DNA from 3 places in the Staphylococcus sp. 231237_7MaSpsaltlick genome. Region 2 is predicted to be linked to each of the others. Evidence: riboswitches for the same ligand, from Rfam matches in the RefSeq annotation. Region 2 holds a riboswitch; each other region holds the start of a gene.
The links. A riboswitch is a leader RNA that binds a small molecule or an ion and turns the genes downstream of it on or off. The one in region 2 is predicted to bind S-adenosylmethionine.

Region 1 (7,758 bases), on a different contig from region 2:
ATTTTCACAAATGCATTAGTCACTGGTTTTGTTGGCGCACTAATAGGAATTGGTGGGACAAAAGAATCAGCAGGATTTGGAATTATTGGGCTTGTTGGACCAATAAGTGCATTTAGATTTATGGAACATTCAGTATTATTGAACTTAATTTATGTATTTATTGCGTTTTTTGTAGTTCCATTTGTAATGGGATATTTGATAAATACATTTTATATGAAGACATTGAAATTATATGATAGACAAATCTTCAAATTCTTAGCGTAAAATTATACATAATAGCTAAAACGCATGGTTTATTTTGTAATATAATGTAATGTTTTGAAAATTGTATAAAAGAATCACATTTGATAAAAAGGCCACATAACAGTGACCTTTTTAATTTTAGACAAAAAAATTTGCAAGTTTCACTCCAAAATATAATTTTTTTATCTTTTTGTCATTTTACATTTGTGTAACAAAAAGGATGGTTGTAATAATTCAGACTATGAGATGTCATTCAACGAACAAAGTATAAAGCTTAATATAACAACACTATACACAATATATTTTGAAAAAAACGTGAGAATTATGCATTACAAAACAAAACAGCAATGTTTCAATGTTACAAAACGCCTTTGCTTTTGTAAAGTTTTGTTATGGAAGTGTAATATAAATAGCCGAAATATGTGTTATATTATTTGTGGCGAAAAAATAAAACACAAAAATTAATCGATTTCAGCACATACGATAAATAATTTAACGAAAATATAATTTTACTTAAAAAGATTTTAATTTGGAGGATTTTTTAATTATGAAGAAAACAATTTTAGCATCATCATTAGCAGTAGCATTAGGTGTAACAGGATATGCAACAACAGCAGACCACAATCAAGCTCACGCTTCAGAAGAAAATATCGACAAAGCGCATTTAGCTGATTTAGCTCAAAACAATCCTGAAGAATTAAACCAAAAACCATTACACGCTGGCGCGTATAACTATAACTTTGTTTTAGGTGGAAATGAATATACATTCACTTCAAATGGTCAATCTTGGTCATGGAATTACACAGCTGCAGGTGCTCAAAGTGCAACTTCTAGCTCAGTACAAGACGTAACTACTCAAGCAACTACAAACACTAACGAAACTTCAGCTAGTGAAGTAAGTGTCCAAAAACAATCAAGCAATACTCCAGTAGCAGCAGTTGAAGCGCCTAAAGCTTCTTCTAATACTCAAACAAGTGCTGCAACTAGAACTTACAAAGCTGCTCAAACATCAGCAGCATCAACTGGTGGATCAGTTAAAGCTCAATTCTTAGCTGCTGGTGGTACAGAAGCTATGTGGAATTCAATTGTAATGCCAGAATCAAGCGGTAACCCAAATGCAGTTAACCCAGCTGGTTACAGAGGTTTAGGTCAAACTAAAGAATCATGGGGAACTGGTTCAGTAGCTAGCCAAACTAAAGGTATGATTAACTACGGTGAAAGCCGTTACGGATCAATGGAAGAAGCAATTAATTTCCGTGCTGCTAACGGATGGTGGTAGGATCTAAAATAACTCAATAGAAACATTGAGTTATTTTAGATTGAACAACCCGAGGCATTTATGTCCTGGGTTGTATTATTTTATTAAGATTTTATATAAGTGACGTCGAAATCCTCTTTTTTATGAAGGTTTTGACGTCATTTTTTTGTTTGAAATTAGATTGACAAGCGTGAATATTCTGATAAAATTAATAATAATTTAAAATAAACTTATCCAGAGAAGCTGAGGGATTTGGCCTGATGAAGCTTCAGCAACAGACTTTGATATAAAAGTACTGTGCTACTTCCAACAAGCATTTGTGCTTGAAAGATAGGTGACATGTGTAACTATATGCCACACAGGTCGGCATATAGTTTTTTTAATAGGAGGAGTTTTATGGCAATTTCGGATAGATTGGCACAGATACCAGATAGTTATTTTGCAAAAACAATGGGACAGAAAGTAGAACATGGTCCTTTACCATTAATTAATATGGCTGTAGGTATTCCTGATGGTGAAACTCCCAAAGGAATTATTGACTGTTTTGCTGATGCGCTACGTCAGCCTGATAATCAAAAGTATGTTGCTTTCCATGGTAAAGACTCATTTAAGCAAGCAATAGTAGATTTTTATCAAAGACAATTTCAAGTTGAATTAGATAAAGAAGATGAGGTGTGCATTTTATATGGTACTAAAAATGGTCTTGTAGGTTTACCTACATGTATCGTGAATCCTGGAGAAAATGTGTTGTTACCAGATCCAGGCTATACAGATTATAAAGCTGGAGTATTACTTGCCGATGCACAACCACAACCACTCGTTTTGGAACCACCTTATTATTTACCTCAGTGGGACAAAATAAGCAAAGAAACATTACTCAATACACGTTTAGTTTATTTGACTTATCCAAATAACCCGACAGGTTCAGTTGCTACAAAATCAGTATTTGATGAAGCGATTGAACGTTTTAAAGGAACAAAGACAAAGATTGTTCATGATTTTGCATATAGTGCATTTGGCTTCGATGCTAAAAATCCTAGCATATTGCAGTCAGAAGGAGCAAAAGATCTAGCAATAGAAATATTCTCACTATCAAAAGGTTATAACATGTCAGGATTTCGTGTTGGCTTTGCTGTTGGAAACAAAGACATCATACAAGCATTAAAGAAATATCAATCACATACGCACGCAGGTATGTTTGGTGCATTGCAAGACGCAGCAACATACGCTTTGAATAACTACGATGCTTTTTTAGACGAACAAAATTTAACATTTAAACGTCGTAGAGATGAGTTTGAAGCTAAATTACAACAAGCAAATATACCTTTTGAGCCAATGAAAGGTGGTATTTTCTTATGGTTACGGACACCTAAAAACTTTAATGGAGAAAGTTTTGTTGATTATTTATTACAAGAACAGTCAATCCTTGTTGCACCAGGTATACCATTTGGAGAACACGGGGAACATTATGTGCGTATTTCTTTAGCGTTAGATGATGCATCGTTACTAGAAGCTGCAAAAAGAATACAATCGCTTAAGCACCTTTATGAATAGAATAATCTGATTGGAGTGATTAACTTATGACAAGTATTAAAATTTTTGGAGTAAGAGAAGAAGATATACCTTATATTAAAGCATGGTCTACAAAACACAATATAAATGTTGATTTAGATGAAGCACTACTTTCATCAGAAACTGTCGATCGCGTAAAAGGGTTTGATGGTGTTTCAATATCACAGCAAATTCCTTTTGATGAAGATGTATACCGCAAGTTACATGAATTTGGTATTAAACAGATTGCGCAACGAAGTGCTGGTTTTGATATATATGATTTCGAGTTAGCTCAAAAATATGATTTAATTATTTCTAACGTACCATCTTATTCGCCACATTCAATTGCTGAATATACGGTATCACAAGCACTTAATCTGGTTAGAAACTACAATGATATCCAACAAAAAACAGCTTCATATGATTTTAGATGGCAACCAGCTATCTTATCACGCTCTATTAAAGACTTGAAAGTTGCAGTTATAGGAACTGGTCGCATCGGTTCAATTGTTGCCAAAATATTTGCGCAAGGTTTTGAAGCTGAAGTTATTGCTTATGATATTGCGCCGCAGGACAGTTATAAGTCATTTTTAACTTATACAAATAGTATAGAAGAAGCTGTAAAAGAGGCAGATATTGTTACGGTGCATATCCCTGCAAGTAAGGATAATGATTATTTATTTGATGATATATTGTTTAATGAATTTAAACGAGGATCAGTATTTATCAATTGTGCTAGAGGTTCCATTGTAAAAACTAGTGCGCTATTACATGCGCTAGATAACGGTATTTTAAAAGGTGTAGCACTTGATACATATGAAGGCGAAAAGGGATTGTTTCCAAGTGATCAACGAAATTCTGAATTAGAGGACGAGGTATTAAAGCAACTTATCGAACGTCAAGATGTTATTGTTTCACCTCATATTGCCTTTTACACAGATGCAGCCGTTGAAAATCTCATTGTGGATGCTTTAGATGCGACAGTCGATGTTATTAAGACTGGTGATACTAAATTACGTGTAAATTAATAAGTAGGCAAGTGTGTATGTCTTAAATCGTAAGCTATTTTAAATATAAAAAGGGAGTGCGACAGAAAACTAATTTTTTAGAAAAGATTTCTGTCTCACTCCCGGCAAGGAGGACTAGAGTTGAAAAAGCTCGATTTAAAAGTTTTTTCAACTCAGTCAGCTACTGCTATTACACTAAGTTGAGACCGAGACATTATATATGTCCTAGCCACTTTACTTTGAGAACAAGGGTTAAGTGTCTTACGTTTTTATTTCAGCAAAGATACTTATATTTGATAAGTTTTTGAGATATTATTTTACGTCATAACCTTGCTCTTCTATTGCTTCATACATGTTTGGTGCTGCGACTTTGTTATCATCATAATCAACTTTAACATTACCTTGATCAAGATTAACATCAGCTGTTGATACACCATCTAGATTTGTTAGTGCACTTTCTACTGCATGTTTACAGTGTTCACAACTCATTCCTTCTACTTTAATTGTTTCGATTGCCATATCAATCACCTCCTTAAAATAATAAACTTCATTTGAATCATCTCAAAATTTAATTATAATTTCATGCGTTTTAATCTGAGTGCATTAGTGACAACACTTACTGAGCTTAAAGCCATCGCGGCACCAGCAACCCATGGTGCAAGTAATCCAAGTGCAGCAATTGGAATGCCTGCTACGTTGTAACCAAATGCCCAAAATAAGTTTTGGCGAATATTACGTATAGTTGATTTACTAGCTGTAATTGCTTTAGGTACTAGTAATAAATCACCACCAAGGATGGTAACATCAGCAGCTTCGATGGCAACTTCTGTACCTGTACCGATTGCTATGCCGATATCCGCTTGGACTAAAGCTGGGGCATCATTTACGCCATCTCCTACCATTGCTACCGTCTTATTATTAGCTTGTAATGATTCAACTTTAGATGCTTTTTCTTCTGGTAACACTTGTGCTATTACTGTGTCTATACCAACTTGTGAAGCGATGGCTTCAGCAGTACGTTGGTTATCACCAGTTAACATGACAACTTCTATATTTAAATCGTGTAACTGTTGGATTGCTTTGTTAGTAGAATCTTTGACTGTATCAGCTACTGCTATAGTGCCACGTAATTGTTGGTTAATCGCTATTAACATGGCAGTCTTACCTAACTGTTCGAATTGAGATAATTGTAGCTCAGAACAATCAATATCCACATGATATTCTTCTAAGAATTTACGGTTACCCACTAATAATGATTTTCCAGCAATCGTGGCTTTGATACCATGCCCAGGTACTGCTTCAAAATCATCAACTTCTAATAAATTAACTTGTTCTGATCTTGCATAATTAACAATAGCTTCGGCGAGTGGGTGTTCAGAAGCTTTTTCAGCGCTAGCTAATAATTGTAATGTTTCATTATCACCATCAAAGTCTGTGACTACAGGCGTTCCATGTGTGATTGTTCCAGTTTTATCTAAGACAACAGTATCGATTTGATGTGTACGCTCGATATGTTCGCCACCTTTGAATAAAATACCATTCTCTGCTGCTTTTCCTGTACCTACCATAATAGAAGTAGGTGTAGCTAAACCAAGTGCACAAGGACAAGCGATAACCAGTACAGCAATTGCTGCTACTAAGGCAGGTTCAAATTGACCTTGGCGAACTAAAGTAATCCATATCATAAATGTTAGAATTGCGATACCAACTACAATAGGTACAAAATAACCAGATATGATATCGGCAAGTCTTTGGATAGGTGCTTTAGAACCTTGAGCTTCTTCTACCACTTTAATAATAGAGGCGAGCGCAGTGTCCTTACCAACTTTTGTAGCTTCGATTGTGATAATGCCATTTTTATTCATTGTTGAACCAATCACATAGTCACTTTGTGTTTTTTCAACTGGTATAGATTCACCAGTTAACATAGATTCATCGATAGAAGTTTTACCTTTGAGAATTTTTCCATCTACAGGTATTTTCTCTCCAGGTTTAATAATTAAATAATCACCTTCTACAACTTCGCTTAAAGGTACCATTTGTTCCTTGTTATTACGTAGCACACGTGCTTCTTTAGCTTGTAAGTTTAGCAATTCGCTTAAGGCATTTGTCGTTTGTGATTTTGCACGTGCTTCCAAATATTTACCAAATAAAATCAATGTTATGAGTACAGCACTCGTTTCGAAATATAAATGCGGCGTATAATTGGTATTGTTTAGCCATTTGACCATTTCATACAAACTATAAAAATACGCTGCACTTGTTCCTAAAGCTACTAATACATCCATATTTGCTGAACCATTTCTCAAGTTTTTATATGCACCAACATAAAATTGCCAACCAATAATGAATTGTATCGGAGTTGCTAAGATAAATTGAAACCATGGGTTCATTAATATAGAAGGCAAATGCATGTTAAAGAGATGCACAAACATAGTTAATAGTAATGGTAAAGCTAATATAGCCGAAATAACTAATTTTGTAAGTTTATGTTTTAACTCTAATGCTTTGTGTGATTGTTTTTCATCAGCTTCTTTTTTGAGTTGAGCATCATAGCCTAATTTTTGAATTTTTTTAATTAAAGTCTCAACTGAAGTTGAATTAGGATTATATATAATTGTAGCATTTTCAGTTGTAAGATTAACGTTGGCTTCATCTACGCCATCAGTGCGATTTAATACCTTTTCAATACGGTTAGAACATGCTGCACATGTCATGCCTGTAACTTCTAAGTCGACTTTGTCATTTAATACGCCGTACCCTGTTTTTTCAATTGTATTGGAAAGGTCAGTAGGTGTAGTTGAACTAGGGTTATAAGTTATTGTAGCTTTTTCAGTTGTTGCGTTAACATTTGCTTCAACGTCATCCATTTTATTTAAATTTTTCTCTATACGGTTAGCGCAAGCTGTGCATGTCATACCTGTAATATTGAAAGTAGTTTTTTTCTGTTCGTTCATTAAGTTATCCTCCTTTCGATTTGTAAATGATTAATCGTAACATTAGAACCTTTTACAACATAAATATACCCCTAGTAGGTATAAAAGTCAATGTTATTGTTTTAAAAAAGAGGGCTAGGTACACAAAATCAAAATTGATTTCGTATTCCTAGCCCTTCAAGACATGGCAATAATAACATATTAGTGTCGTACTTAAATTTTAAGTATTATAGCTGTTGGTTATATCTTGTGATGAATATCTAAATGATTAAAATAATTGTTTTGATTTTTTACTATAGCTTAGGTTTGTCGAAGCTTAGCAAATGACTAAAATTGGCTTGATGTTTTTACACTATAAGATATGCGATTGAAAATGACTTTATAAAAGATGTTCTTGGTTTACTTTACTTAATTCGTTAACAATTTTACGGCTATCTTTATTTAGATGTTTGACGTAAATTTTATTGTTCTTTTTATGATAATTTTCAATCAATGTGTCTATGGCATTAACAGCTGAATCATCCCATAAATGTGCTTCTTTAAAGTTTAAATAGATTGTTTTGTCATGTAATTCTAAATCGAGTTGGTTCATTAATGAATCAATAGAAACGAAAAAGATTTGTCCTTTTATATTATAATGAATAGCATGATTAATCTCTTCATATTGGACGGAAACATTTGAAATTTTTGTAGCAAAACACAAGGCGCTTACAATTATCCCCACAATTACCCCTAGTGCTAAATTGCTTGTAATTAATACGAT
Region 2 (7,758 bases):
TTTCCCGCCGCCATTACCACAAGCTGCTAAAACAAGTGCAAGAACTAAAACCGAAGCAAAACTAAATAATTTTTTCATATCGTTAAGTCTCCTTTTAATTTTATCTCTTATCTATCTTATTTGTAGCCCAATCACCAATAAATTGAATGATAAAGACAATAATAAGTATTAAAATAGTTGAAACTAAAATGACATCATTTTGGTTTCGGGTAAATCCAGTTAAATATGCCAAGTTACCTAACCCACCTGCACCAATAACTCCGGCAATTGCCGTTGAACCAACTAATGCGATGGCAGTAACCGTAATACCTGAGATTAATGCTGGCATTGCTTCAGGAATTAATACCTTTTTAACTACAGTCCAAGTATTTGCACCCATTGACCATGCTGCCTCGATAACACCTTTGTCGATTTCTTTAAATGCAATTTCGACTAATCGTGCATAGAATGGTGCAGCACCGATAATTAGTGCTGGTAAAGCACCAGTAGGTCCACTAATTGTTCCAAGTACTAAGCTTGTAAAAGGAATTAATAGTAATATCAAGATAATGAATGGTATCGCTCTGAACAAGTTAACAATGAACGATACAATATTATAAAATATTCTAGCTGCCTTCGAATCACTTTTAGCAGATAAGAATAATAACACACCTAAAATCAAACCAAAGATAAATGCAAATATCGTAGAAACAATTGTCATATACAATGTCTCGTATGTTGCAATCCAAACCTCACTCCATTGAACATTTGGCATTGTAATCATTTCTTGGAGTATGTCACTAAATGAATTACCCATGCTTTAACACCTCCAATGAAACATGTTGCGCTTCTAAATCATTTTTGAACTTTTCGAACTTTTCTGAATCTAATGACGGTAAATGTAATACCAAGAATCCGATGGAACCGTCTTTAGAATGTTTGATATTGGCTTCTAATATATTCACATCAATATCATGTGTTTTTGTAATATATGAGATAAGTGGTTCAGTCGTATTATTACCTGTAAAGTTTAAACGTACGATATACGAATTATCATCAATATGTACTAAATCAGTAATAGACTCATCAAAATCATCATTTAGATCATCTTTGACAAAACGTTTTGTCACATCGTGTTGTGGGTTTTCAAAGACAGATGTTACTGCACCTTGTTCAATTACTCGGCCATTTTCCATCACGGCTACTTCATCACATATGCGTCTAATGACTTGCATTTCATGTGTAATGATCACAATTGTTAAATTACGTTGTTCCTTGATTTTCAACAGCAAATCTAAGATTTCATCTGTTGTTTGGGGGTCAAGTGCACTCGTTGCTTCATCACATAGTAATACATTCGGCTCATTAGCCAATGCTCTTGCTATACCAACACGTTGTTTCTGACCACCAGATAGTTCTGACGGATAAGCGTCCTCTCTACCTTTCAATCCTACTAGCTCCACTAGTTCTAGTGCACGTTGTTTCGCTTCTGATCTTGAAACACCTGCAATTTCTAATGGAAACGTAATATTATTTAAAACCGTTCTTGACCATAGTAAGTTAAAATGTTGAAATATCATGCTCACTTTTTGACGTTTTTTACGTAATTCTGATTTTGATAGTTTCCCTATAGTATCGCCATCAATGATAACGTCTCCTGAAGTAGGCTGTTCGAGATTATTTAAGAGTCTGATTAAAGTACTCTTTCCTGCACCAGAAAAACCAACTACCCCAAAGATTGAGCCTGATTGAATGCTTAAATCAACATGATCTACAGCAAGTACGTCTTGTTTCTTAGTTTTGTACCTTTTCACTATTTGATTTAACTCAATCATCATAGTTGCCTCCTTGTATTGCTCTATCAATTAAAAAATGCTTTCCCTTGTTCACCGAAGAATAGAGAAAGCATTTGCCGCTTCTCTCATCTCCAAAAGTCCAATAAGACTTTTTGTGAATTGGCACCATTTCTGTTACAGACGGTTGCCGGGCTTCGTAGGGCACATCCCTCCACCTCTCGTGATAAGAGTTTCATTTATTTAATTATCAATAATCCTACCATCGCACTAGAGATTCGTCAATAACTATTTTAAATTTTCTAATAAATAAGGTACCGACTGAAATGCGTAAATACGCTTTATCTCTTGTCCTTTTGACATGACTAATAGTACGGGTACAGATTGAATTTCGTGCTTTTGGCTATATTCTGGATAAAAATTCAAATCCACTTTCGTAATTGGTAATTGTAAGATTTCATTAGCGATGTCTAACATTCGTTCAGATATTTTACATGTTCCACACGTAGGTGTATAGCCAAACACCAGTGATTTCTCTTTATCATCGTGTTCATGTATATCGACACGCGTTTCTTTTGCTACGTTCATGTTAATAAACTAACCCTTTCAGCTATATAATCTATTTGAGCCTTTGCCATGCTCTCTTCATCCTTTACTTTAAATCCATTTTTTTCTAGGACTCGTGAGAGATATGGCTTTGGACATTTTGCAACTTCACAATATTGTTTATCAATTCTAATATGATGACTTTCACTTAAATAACGTTTAAACCATTTACGGATTTTTTCACCTTCATTATCTGAATCAACAAGTATATGCACTTGTTTTCCATATAATGATTCAATCATTGCATCTAATTTATCAACGCCCATTGTACCATTCGTACAAATAATTTCAATTGGCTGATCTATAACTTGCTTTACCCTCTTCTTGTCGGACTTCCCCTCGACAATGATTACTTGGTTCAGTATCGTCATGATATCCACCCTCTAAATGTTGATAGTTATTCTCTTCTATTAAGTTTTTCACATTAGTTAATAAGCATAAACATTATTTACATTTTTATCATGTAACCTTTGCACACTCTAGATAAATGTGACTATAACTTAATTGTTCACATTTAATTATTGCATCTATTTTATGCATTACCACGGCATATAACATCTTCTTTTTATATTGTTAAAGATTATTCATCCCCTTAATATAATTTGCACTATTTTTACATATAAAAATAAAACTCCCAGATTCAAAGGATCAAGGAGTTTCAGTCATGTTTATTCACCAATCATTTCAGAATATTGTTCTGCTGATAATAAATCTTCTAATTGGCTTTCATCACTTAATTCAATTTTAATCATCCATGCTTTTTCATATGGTGATTCATTTACAAACTCAGGGCTATCCTCTAACTCATCATTTGAGCTAAGTACTTTACCTGAAAGTGGTGCATATAATTCAGAAACAGTTTTTACAGATTCAACACTACCAAAAGTGTCGCCTTCATTAATTTCATCATCAACTTCTGGTAATTCAACGAATACGATATCTCCTAATTCGTTTTGAGCGTATTCAGTAATACCAATTGTTGCTGTATTTCCTTCAACTTTTACCCATTCATGTTCTTTAGAATATTTTAATTCGTTTGGTACTGCCACGAGTATCCCCTCCTAAATGTTATTACATATTCATGATGCCATATGAAAGGTATTAGGGCAACTATAAAGTGGGATAACATTGCACCTTCAACCGTTTTTCGCTCATTTTTATAAAGCGTTTTCATTTTTTGTAAATTTATTATGCTTTACTTGATTGCCATGACTAATATTGTCTTATAACCAAACTTGTTTATATTCGTCTTCTTTAAAGCCAACAGTCACTTTATCACCAGATACAGCAAGTGGTCGTTTAACTAGCATACCGTTTGAAGCTAGTAAATCTAGTTTTTCATCATCTGTTAAATCATTTATCTTATCTTTGAGACCTAACTCTCTGTATTTTGCGCCATGCGTATTGAAAAGTTTATTAATTTCAATATCTGTTCCAGCTAAAATTTCTTTAAATTCACTCTTAGTAGGTGTGTGTTGTACAATATCAATTGGTTCAAAGCTAACGCCATAGTCTTTTAAGAATTTTGCTGCTTTTTTACATGTTGTACAATTAGGATACTGGTAAAATTTTATCATTATTCTGTACCTCCTATGTCTAGTTATCACTAATATATCAAATTTATTCATAAAACGCTCTAATTATTAAGCTAATTTTTTTTATTAGAATTATAATTTCGCTATAATAGTATTACTAATCTATCAAAAAGGAGAATTAATTATGCAACCTATTAATACAACTGATCAATTTAAAGAGACAATTCAAAGTGATCAACCAGTCATTGTTAAATTCGAAGCAGGCTGGTGCCCTGATTGTAAAGCTATGGATATGTGGATTGATCCAATAACTGAAAAATATAATGATTACCAATGGTTTACAGTTAACAGAGATGAATTAGAAGATGTAGCTGCAGACAATGAAGTGATGGGAATTCCAAGTCTACTCGTATTTAAAGATGGAAATAAATTAGCACACTTACATTCTGCAAATGCTAAATCACCAGAACAAGTTGAATCTTTCTTAGCAGAAACATTTAAATAATAAATTAAGGAGTGAGACTAAAATCTATTGATATAGACTTCTTGGTCTCACTCCTTTTTTAATGGGCTAAAACTTTTCAATTATATTTTCGGTATGTCGTGGTCTATAATTCATTTTATCTTCTAAGTCAGTTAAATATAAAAATCCTAGTAAACGTTCGTTTTCCTGAATATTAAATAGAGCTTGGACTTCTTTGTCAAAAATATAAGGCGGCGTCTTCCAACATGTACCTATTCCTGCTTCATGCAACAATAGCATTAAATTTTGTACATAAGCACCAAACGCCAAATGATCTTCTAAACCTTCTAATTGATGAGGGTCTTCCTTTAAAATCAAGACCAACATACCACCTAAATTAGTAACGACTTGATAGTGATCTTCTTGCTTTTTCGGTTTATCATGAAACGCAATTTGAGTTAGTTGTTTACTCATATTTCCCAATCTATCTTTAGCAACGTGAATCACTCTCCACGGTTCCCTGTGTCCATGGTTAGGTGCATCAGCAGCCTTTTTAATCGCATCATATAATGCATCTTCATCTATAGTCATATCTCTCTTAAAGATTTTTACACTTCTACGTTGTGAAATAGCCTCTTGCAGTTCCATAGTTATATCGCCCTTTCTCTATTGATAACTATTATCAATTATAATGTAGAATGACGATATTTTCAAATTACTCATATAGATTCAACTGTGCTCTCAATGTTTCAACATGAATTTGACCAGGTGCTTTCGGTGTATCCAAACAACCATAGGAAACTACTCCACCAAATACACCTTGCGCAGTCCTTGAAACAATACCTAATTTAGACATTGATATGCCAATCACCTTTTCTGATACTGTATCAGCGGTTTCAGAAACCACTTCTAACAAGCGTAGCACATCCATCTTGTCATGTGGCATCACAGCAACCTTGATATAGCTTGGTGACAATTGATGCATTTTAAAATATAAATGCTTTAATTCTTCTATAGGCGGCGTTTGTTTGAAATCATGATATGACAATACAGTTTCCACACCTTGTGATTCCACATCATTTACAAGTGCTATGAATAAATCTCTGTTAACAGACTTGTCAAATTCAATATCTAGTAAATCAACACCATTGACATTGCTAATATTGAATAACAATTGTCTATAATTATCATCTTCAAGTGTTCCTGCACCACCTTGTGATTGCGTTCTATAAGTCACCAATAATCGTTTATTGATATTCAACTCTTTTATTGACTCAATAGTTTGCTCCAATAATTCATTATTGTACGCTTGCCACTGATCTATGCGCAATTCAATAATTTCAAATGAGTCACTATACAGTTTTAATTGTTGTAGTGTTTCTTCAGTTATTTTGTTTTCTGGAGCTATCGTCACAGCAATATCGACTTTTGTCATTATATGTACTCCCTTTGTAAGATAATTAAAATTATTGTATAACAAATTTTGAAAATAACACAATGCCAAGTTATTATTTTCAGCAGAATCAGCAATACATAACACATTTACTGCGCTATTCATTTCACACCACGATAAAGTTATTTATTACAACCAGTCCCGTTACATAACCTGAGTCATTTCTGCCTATAATACACTCCAATTTGATGGTATATGCATATTGCATCAAGCATATTAAAATTTATTTTATAATGAAAACGAATTCCTATGGTTTAAATTTTATACAATGGGTAGACATAAGAATAAAGACCTTAAGGAGGTATTTTAAATGGCAGTAAAATATGAAACGAAAGCAACAAATACAGGTGGACGTAATGGACACGTTCAAACTGATGACAAAGCAATTGACGTAGCGGTAATTCCACCAGCTCAAGCTGATGCTGAAAAGGGTACAAATCCTGAACAATTATTCGCAGCAGGTTATGCGTCATGCTTTAATGGTGCATTTGATTTAATTTTAAAACAAAATAAAGTTCGTGGTGCAGAACCAGAAGTAACTTTAACAGTCCGTTTAGAAGACGATCCTGAAGCAGAAAGTCCAAAATTAAGCGTCTCAATAGATGCAAAAGTGAAAGATGTATTATCACAAGAAGATGCTGAAAAGTATTTACAAGATGCACACGACTTTTGCCCATATTCAAAAGCAACACGTGGCAATATTGATGTAGATTTAAGTGTTGAAGTAGTAAAATAAGCACTTAATATAAAATACAAAGCGTCTAAGAAACAAATTTCTTGGACAACGATAAGAAGGCAATTTCTATTGAAATCATATAGAAATTGCCTTTTTAATATTCATTTAGAATGATAAGACATCGTTCCACGATGATGTTTGAATTCATTTTTTTATTGTCAGAGATTATTTCAACGATTGTATTAACATAGCATGACATATCATTTAAAGAAATATGTATTGAAATTGCCATTGGCAGCATAAGTTGAAACATGTCATGACCTTTATATTTAAGACACCTTGTTCATTTAACTTAGTAGTGATTATCAAATTATATGAAAAGGCCTTATTTTATTAAGTATATTTTAATTTGAATTTTTATTGGAACGACGTATTTTGGCGAGACTCCTGAGGGAACAGGACAAGCTGAAGACTACAGGCTGAAGCTGTCCCCTAGGAAAGCGAGCCAACAATACATAATATAAAATAAATAGCACTCAGATAAATTAAATTCAATTATCTGAGTGCTATTTTTCTAGGATTTTTGTCCCAAAATCTTTTTTGTTTAAATCTTGATTTCTTTTTATAAATCATCAAATAAATATTAGAATCTGTCGTCTTTATCATTTAAGATAAAATAAGTAATTAAAACCAAAAAAGCAATCAGGACAAGAACGATTAGCGAAACAACTATTGTGATAATTGACGTCACAATCTTTGCCCTCTCTTTCAAATATGTATCTCACCACATTATATCATAATTTTTATATATAAATGAGTTCTAAAAAAATTCAACTAATTAAATTTACACATTTTATAATTGATAGATTATTTTATATTCAAATTAAACGTACTACTAACTTTTCATAAAAAATCAAAAATAGTATTGCTCAAATAAATTTTTTCCTTTAATATTATAATAAAATTATCAAAATATTGATTTAAGTTTTTACTTCAAATATTTAGGGGGCCTTTTAATGAGAAACGTTCGTTATTTGACAGTTGAAGATTTATCGATTTATTATTCGCTTTTATTGCAAGGCATCCATAAAAAACTTGAAGTATACGCGTGGAAATACCAGAATGAACACTGCATATCAAAAAATGTACTCACCGATATTCTAGATATAAATAACAATCATCATAACGTAATTGGTGTGTTTGAAGGTAGTGAATTAGTTGGTGCCGCGACTTTAATTCATGATCAATCTTAT
Region 3 (7,758 bases), on a different contig from region 2:
TCTGTTATATAGCTCTATACTATGATTTATCTATTTGCTCAAATTAATTATTCACAATATTTTCGAATGCTTCACGTACTTGAGGTACTGACATTCCAACAACAACTTGTACGTTTTTCCCACTTTTCACTAAGCCATGTGCCATTTGATTATGCGTAAAGTAATCACTATCTTCGACTTTATCTATATCTTCTACTGTTAATCTTAGACGTGTTGTACAGTTCGTTACGTCTTTAATATTTTCTTTACCGCCTAAACCTTCTAAGTAATACAACGCTTTTTCTTCATATTCGTTTCCTGCAACCGATTGTGAGCCTTTATCTTCATTTTTACTCTTATAATCTTTCTTGCTATACAATTTAATGTCATCAGACTCTTTTTTACGACCTGGTAAAGGTATATCGAATTTCAGAATTAAAAATCTGAATAGGACGAAGTAAATACCAGTAAACGCAAGCCCAATAATAATTTGAATAACATAAGTTAACCAATGGTTTTGTGCAAGTGGAATCCAGTTTGTTGCAAAGAAATCAATCAAACCTCCACCAAAGTTACCAACTAAACCAAATCCATACATTAAAGTATCCATAGTTGCAGATAAAATAGCATGTAGCACAAATAAGTATGGTGCAATAAATAAGAATGTAAATTCTAATGGTTCAGTAATACCTACAACTACAGCAGTTAATGTTGCTGGAATTAACAATGCTGCAATCTTTTTCTTATTTTCTTTAGGTGTCGTTGAATACATTGCTAACGCAATACCAATTGCACCAAAGACCTTACCATTCCCTTGAAGCATAAATCCATATGGGAATTGTTCTTTTAATGGTTTCGTGCTTCTAGCAAAGTCATTTACATGTTCAAACCATTCTGCTTTCAATCCATGATTCACTACGACTGGACCTACTTCAATAGGTGCATAAATAAAATGGTGTAACCCAGTAGGAATTAATACTCTTTCTAAGAAATGGTAGAGCCATACGCCTATATATCCTGAACCAATAATAAATCCTTGTAATGATGAAATACCATTTTGAACTGTTGGCCATACAATACAAGTGATTAATGCTACAGGTAACATAACAAAGAATGATATTGTAACAACAAAAGTCAATCCTTGGAATACACCTAGCATTTCTGGCAGCCTCTTACTGTAATATCTATTATGTATCCAGGTAATAATACTTGAAATGATAATACCACCTAGAATATTTGTATCTAATGTTTCAATACCTGCAATAGCTTTTAGACCAGTAACGTTTTCAACACCTTTTTCTAAGTTGGCACCAAATGTATGTGGCCATTGCGTTAAAATTGCATTTATAAATGTATTAAACATCAAATAACCCATTAATGCTGCAAGTGCTGCATGCCCAGGTGCTTTTTTAGCTAAAGAGAGTGGCAAACCTACTACGAAAACAATTTCCATGTGATTGAAAATAGTCCAACCACCCGCTTCAATCACGGACCAAATTTTAAACCATGTTGTTCCATCCTTAGCAATACTTCCCATAATAGCCGGATTTTTAAATAAAGTAGCAAAACCTAAGACTATACCAAAAAATGCAAACATCAATACAGGCACAATCATAGCACTACCAAATCGTTTTATTGCATTCATTTACATCCCTCCTACCGTCAAAATAAAATCTATTGTTACTTTTTATCTTGACTTGCATACCTTTCAATATTTAACTTTCTTACATCATATAGTAACCGCTTACATATAAACAATAGTTTGACGATAAATCGAATAATTTTATATAATCAGATTATATTTTCATAACACGAAAATATTTTCAAAAAATGGGGTGATACTATTTTTTTAGATGAACGTATAAATAGCAACTTTAATAAGTTGAATGACAATGATTTACATATCGCACAATATATTAATACTCATATCGAAGCATGTAAATCGATGAAGATTCAAGAATTAGCGCAAGCAACACATGCTTCCAATGCGACGATACATCGTTTTGCTAGAAAATTAGGCTTTGATGGGTATAGTGACTTTAAGTCTTACTTAAAATTCGAAAGTGAACAAACTCATGCATTAACGACAGACTCTATTGACAATTTCAAACAAGAAATTACAAATACCTTTAATTATTTAGATCGCATTGATTTTAAACTCGTAACTAATAAAATAAATCAAGCTGATACTATCTATCTCTACGGTACTGGATTAGCCCAAATGAATGTCGCACAAGAAGCGCAGCGTATCTTACTTACTGTGCATAAGAATATTATTGTTTTGCATGATCCCCATGAATTCAAGATGATTTTAAATAAAACAACGTCGAAAGACTTGTTCTTTATTATTTCATTATCTGGAGAATCTAAACAGTTAGAAGGTATTACGAATTTGCTACGTTTGCGTCATCATTACTTTATTTCTATTACAAATTTAAAAGATAACTCGTTAGCTCAAAAGGCAAATTATAATATTTACGTGTCTAGTAATACTTTTTTCCTTCAAGATGGCACTGATTATTCAAGTTTTATTAGTTATCATATCTTTTTCGAGACATTATTACGTAAATATAATGAGAGAATTGAAAATGGTGAATTACAGATTCAGATTTAAGCTAATCTAAAAATGGCATGCCAACCCAAGATTGAATGCGTCTTTCGGGTTGGTATTTTTTTAAAAGATTGTTTTGCTCGCTTTCCTAGGGGACAGCTTCAGCCTGTAGTCTTCAGCTTGTCCTGTTCCCTTAGGAGTCTCGCACACAATCTCATATACACTAAAAAACGATTTACTTATTTGTATTATGTCATAATACGCTTTTTTCTTTACTTATTTTCATTTTGTCATTCTTTTTTTATTACTTTGCTCGCTTTCCTAGGGGACGGCTTCAGCCTGTAGTCTTCAGCTTGTCCTGTTCCCTTAGGAGTCTCGCACACAATCTCATATACACTAAAAAACGATTTACTTATTTGTATTTATGTCATGATACTCTTTTTTCTTTTCTATAAAAAAGGTGATTTCTATTATTATTGCAATAGAAATCACCTTAATTTATTAGTCAGAGTTTTAAATCTCTAGACATCTTATTTAGAAAATGAGTAATGACTCTCCAATATATTTTAATAAAGCACTTTAACCTACTAAGATTAATTACATTTCTGCTTCAAAATCTTCTAATGCGATTTGTAACTTATCAAATAACATTTCAAAGCCATGGGCAGTAGAATCATGATACTCTTTTTTCTTTTGTTTATATTCTAATGTTGTAAATCTTCTTTCTCTTGGTACTACAGCATTATACGTAAATACCATTTGTGTGATGCCTGGTTCGCGTTCAAATATTTCTACTTCTATAGTATCTTCAGAATCACTCAGTTCAGGCATGCCTATTGTCATTACAATATATTCGTAAGGTGTTAATGTGATAAAGCTTCCTTGGACTATATTTTCCTTACCTTTTCTAACGTCGACAATTTTATACGTTCCATTCTGATTTGCATCAACCTGTATTGTTTTATTCGTTCGCTCAGATGTCATAAACCATTGCTTTAAAAAACGTTGATCTGTCCACGCTTGATATAATAATTCAGGCTCGACTTTAAATAATCGTTCAAGTTGTATCTCAACATTTTCATTTTCAATATTATATCTTGCCACGATTGTTCACCTACTTTCACTCTTAAGGATATTTTAACTCATTCTAGGTAAGTTCTAAACAATAATCCTTTTATTTCGATTAAGTTAAACAAATATAAATCTAAATATTTATTACACTTACTTAGTATTTCTATTTTCATTACATCTATTTACAGAATTTAAAGTTAGTAAATAACGTTATTGTTTATTATACATTAATTTAAAATATACAATTAAACATTAGCATGTGAATCTAACAATCTAGCTATGCTTTACGCTTTTTCTTATCTAATCTCGGTAATCTAAAGAAAATTGCTACTAAACCACAGACACCTAATAACGCCGGATAAATAGCGTATGGAACTAAATCAAATGGTGATATGGATGCAACGCCAGCAGCTGCTATAACTTGTGGACTATAAGGTAAAAGCCCTTGGAAACAACTAGCAAACATATCTAAAATACTTGCCGACTTTCGAGGATCGACATCGTATTCATCAGCGATGTCTTTAGCTAAAGGACCGGCCATAAGTATAGAAATCGTATTATTCGCTGTAGCAATATCTGCAGCACTTACCAATCCGGCAATACCCAGTTCTGCTCCACGTTTCGATTTAACTCTATTACGCACAAAATTTAATAACCACGTAATGCCTCCATTATGTTGAATCAACGCAACTAAACCACCAATTAACAATGCAATAATTGCAATATCTTCCATGCCGACAATACCTTTTGATATTGAACTTAATAGCCCTTTCCAGCCAAATGAATGATCAACCAATCCTATAATCGCAGATAGTAAAGTACCACCAATTAAGACAATGATTACATTAATTCCTACTAATGCCAGTATAAGTACCAATAAATATGGTATAACTTTAATTATATTATAATCATAATTTTTAGTCGCATCGATATGTGCACCATTTGTTAAAAACCATAGTGCAATAATAGTCAGTATTGCCCCAGGAAGTACTATTTTTATATTTACTTTAAATTTGTCACTCATTTTTGTCTTTTGTGTGCGTACTGCGGCAATTGTCGTATCAGAAATCATCGATAGATTATCACCAAACATCGCACCACCTACAACTGTAGCCATTGTAATCGCCGTTGATACATCTGTTGCTTGACTCAATCCGAAGCCTACAGGTGCGATTGCAGCAACTGTTCCTACAGATGTACCCATAGAAACAGACACAAACATACAAATAATAAATAAGCCTACTATGATTAAATTTTCTGGAATAATTGATAAACCTAGATTAACAGTGGATTTTACACCACCCATATCTTCCGTTGTTTGTGAAAAGGCACCAGCCAATAGGAAAATCAACATCATTAACACAATGTTAGAGTGTCCTGCACCTTTCGTGAATATTTCAACTTTCTGTTGAAACGATTCTTTTCTATTTTATAACAAGCCAATGATAGAGGCCACAATAATTGCAACGTTTAATGGCATTGTCGTGAAATCACCCGTCGCTATACCAACACCTAGAAACATCGCCACAAAGACGATTAAAGGAATCAATGCCCAAGCATTGCCTTTATACTGCTCTTTCATATTCAACCTACTTCCTTTGATATCAATTATGATTTAACGGTTTAATATCTTATAAAAATTAAAAACTCTTTTCATCCATTTGAAGAAAAGAGTTAATTTAAGCTCCTTATCTTCTAGCAATAGTTGCTACTGGATTTGGCACACGCTTTTACATGTTGCCGAAGTATCATAGGGCCAGTCCCTCCACTTCTCTTGATAAGTATGTTTTATTTTTTTACTACAAGAACTCTTGAATGTTAACGTCAAATACTGCTAAATATTAATATTTAATCTGAACTTTGTCAAACTTATTCCTTTAATAAACAACTACAGAGTAGACATTGATGATGTAACATGTGCATTACTATTCTGTTGGACGTTCAATGATAAAAGATTGTCCAAGATTCGCATAATTATTTCCAGCTAACCGACTCACAGCTCCTAATGCTTTAGAATCAATCTTATGCGGTTCTATATAAACTGTATCATCAATATGAAACATCACAACTTCTCCAATAATTAAATCAGATCCCTCTTGTTTATCACCTAAGGGAATAATTCTATCCAATTTACACTCTAAGCGTATCTTAGCTTGTTCAATCCCAGGTACAGATACGATATCAGAATCAACGCATGTTAAGTCTGTTCGTTCTAATTCATTCAATGACCTTGCAATTGGAGCTGCTGTACGATTAATTTGTTCTACAGTAGCTTCATCTGTTATATGCACAACAAATGCTTCAGTTGCTTCGATATTTAAGGAAGTATCCTTCCTTTTGCCTGCCGTTCGAGTTGTTGATAGCATAATCATCGGTGGCGCACTATTGACCACATTAAAGAAACTAAAAGGGGCTGCATTGAGCATGCCCTTGTCATCTTGTGATGTTACAAATGCAATGGGTCTTGGGATAACACTACCACTCAATAACTTATAGTTTTGTTGCTTTGTTAACTTTGCTGCTTCGAATTTTTTCATTTGTTCTACTCCTCATAAATAAAAAGTTAGAAAATCAACTTCCAGATTTTCTAACTTTTTGTTGTTTAATCTATTTGGGTTCCGCCTGTAACACCATACACTTGACCAGTTGTATAGCTAGATTCTTCAGCTGCGAGATGGACATATACACCTGCTAACTCAACAGGTTGACCTGCACGTCCAAGTACTGACTTTTGACCAAAGGTCGGTATCTTCGATTGAGGTTGTCCTCCTGAGATTTGTAACGGTGACCAGAATGGACCAGGTGCAACACAATTAACACGTATACCTTGTTCACCTAATTCTTCAGATAAACTTTTGGTCAATGAAATGATTGCCGCTTTGGTTGCAGCATAATCATGCAATATTGGACTTGGATTATAACCTTGAACAGAAGATGTCAATGTAATCGTTGCTCCGGGTTTTAAATAATCTATCGCCTTTTGTACTGTCCAAAATATAGGATAAACATTCGTTTCAAAGGTTTCTGTAAAGGAAGCTGTATCAAAGCCTTTGATACTTTCTCGATATTGCTGATGACCAGCGACTAACGTCACATTGTCCAATCCACCTAATTCTTGATGTGCCTGTGCAACCAAGTCATAGTTAAATTGTTCATTTCGAATATCACCCGGTATAAGCACTGCTTTACTGCCAGCAGCTTCAATTACCTGTTTCACTTCTTCAGCATCGACTTGTTCATCAGGGAGGTAATTAATTGCAACATCGGCACCTTCTTTTGCATACGCAATTGCAGCAGCACGACCTATTGCAGAATCACCACCAGTTACTAACATTTTATAACCTTCTAATCTATGATGGCCTGTATATGATGATTCTCCACAATCTGGTTGAGGATCTAATTGTTGTTGTAGTCCAGGAACAGGTTGTTCTTGCTTTGGAAAATCTTTGTTTGAAAATTTCTTTCTAGGATCTTGAGCAGACATAAGTAAACACTCCTTAATACATTTTACTTATATATTCAATACCCAATATGTTTCTGATTAATACAAAATAGCACTAATTATAATTAAACTTCATTTAATAGCTTTTGTACAAAAGTAACAAAATAATCTGGTACCTTTTCTAAAATACGCTCATCCGGATCATACTTCGGATGATGTAAATCATATTCACTGTTTGAGCCAATAAAGACAAATACGCTTGGGTATTGTTGAGAGAATCCAGAAAAATCCTCGCCAATTGTTAACGGTTCGTCCATAATACTTACGTTGTAACCTACTTCTTTTGCAACGGTAATGGCGTCATTTGTCAATTTTTCATCATTAACGACAGCACCAGGGAGACGGTGGTAGATTGTTTCTATTTCAACATTAAAGGCTTTGGCTAATCCATCGCCAATTGCTTTTAATCGTTGTTCAATTTCATTTCTTTTATCTTCGTCAAAGCTTCTTACCGTACCTTGTACATAGGCATGATCAGCAATAACATTCCAAGTATTACCGCTTGAAACCTCACCAATTGTTACGACAGCATTGTCAAATGCTGACATATTACGACTGACAATAGATTGTACACTATTTATCAATTGACCTAATACAATGACAGGATCATTCCCTTGTTCAGGTTTTGCTGCATGTGCACCTGTTCCCTTTATCT

Region 1: another riboswitch for S-adenosylmethionine. It lies ahead of ACF91D_RS02475 (aminotransferase class I/II-fold pyridoxal phosphate-dependent enzyme); the one in region 2 lies ahead of ACF91D_RS06245 (methionine ABC transporter ATP-binding protein).
Region 3: another riboswitch for S-adenosylmethionine. It lies ahead of ACF91D_RS16460 (Na+/H+ antiporter NhaC family protein); the one in region 2 lies ahead of ACF91D_RS06245 (methionine ABC transporter ATP-binding protein).

Annotation. Positions count from the first base shown of each region.
Region 1 covers NZ_JBICNX010000001.1:496,247-504,004, reverse strand. Annotated here, with positions in the region: gene ACF91D_RS02485 (PTS sugar transporter subunit IIC) at 1-264, shown strand, start outside; gene ACF91D_RS02480 (aggregation-promoting factor C-terminal-like domain-containing protein) at 791-1,522, shown strand; SAM riboswitch class I at 1,729-1,838, shown strand; gene ACF91D_RS02475 (aminotransferase class I/II-fold pyridoxal phosphate-dependent enzyme) at 1,898-3,055, shown strand; gene ACF91D_RS02470 (D-lactate dehydrogenase) at 3,082-4,080, shown strand; gene copZ (copper chaperone CopZ) at 4,372-4,578, opposite strand; gene ACF91D_RS02460 (heavy metal translocating P-type ATPase) at 4,632-7,016, opposite strand; gene ACF91D_RS02455 (SulP family inorganic anion transporter) at 7,375-7,758, opposite strand, start outside.
Region 2 covers NZ_JBICNX010000003.1:71,143-78,900, forward strand. Annotated here, with positions in the region: gene ACF91D_RS06235 (MetQ/NlpA family ABC transporter substrate-binding protein) at 1-78, opposite strand, end outside; gene ACF91D_RS06240 (methionine ABC transporter permease) at 101-796, opposite strand; gene ACF91D_RS06245 (methionine ABC transporter ATP-binding protein) at 789-1,814, opposite strand; SAM riboswitch class I at 1,898-2,005, opposite strand; gene ACF91D_RS06250 (thioredoxin family protein) at 2,061-2,360, opposite strand; gene ACF91D_RS06255 (toprim domain-containing protein) at 2,357-2,749, opposite strand; gene gcvH (glycine cleavage system protein GcvH) at 3,047-3,427, opposite strand; gene ACF91D_RS06265 (arsenate reductase family protein) at 3,602-3,955, opposite strand; gene ACF91D_RS06270 (thioredoxin family protein) at 4,098-4,418, shown strand; gene ACF91D_RS06275 (nitroreductase family protein) at 4,485-5,024, opposite strand; gene aroD (type I 3-dehydroquinate dehydratase) at 5,092-5,811, opposite strand; gene ACF91D_RS06285 (organic hydroperoxide resistance protein) at 6,140-6,565, shown strand; gene ACF91D_RS06290 (GNAT family N-acetyltransferase) at 7,522-7,758, shown strand, end outside.
Region 3 covers NZ_JBICNX010000008.1:81,304-89,061, forward strand. Annotated here, with positions in the region: gene ACF91D_RS16445 (alpha-glucoside-specific PTS transporter subunit IIBC) at 44-1,624, opposite strand; gene ACF91D_RS16450 (MurR/RpiR family transcriptional regulator) at 1,823-2,593, shown strand; gene ACF91D_RS16455 (SRPBCC family protein) at 3,128-3,634, opposite strand; partial or broken gene ACF91D_RS16460 (Na+/H+ antiporter NhaC family protein) at 3,879-5,183, opposite strand; SAM riboswitch class I at 5,287-5,385, opposite strand; gene ACF91D_RS16465 (flavin reductase family protein) at 5,527-6,138, opposite strand; gene ACF91D_RS16470 (SDR family oxidoreductase) at 6,204-7,085, opposite strand; gene ACF91D_RS16475 (amidohydrolase) at 7,169-7,758, opposite strand, start outside.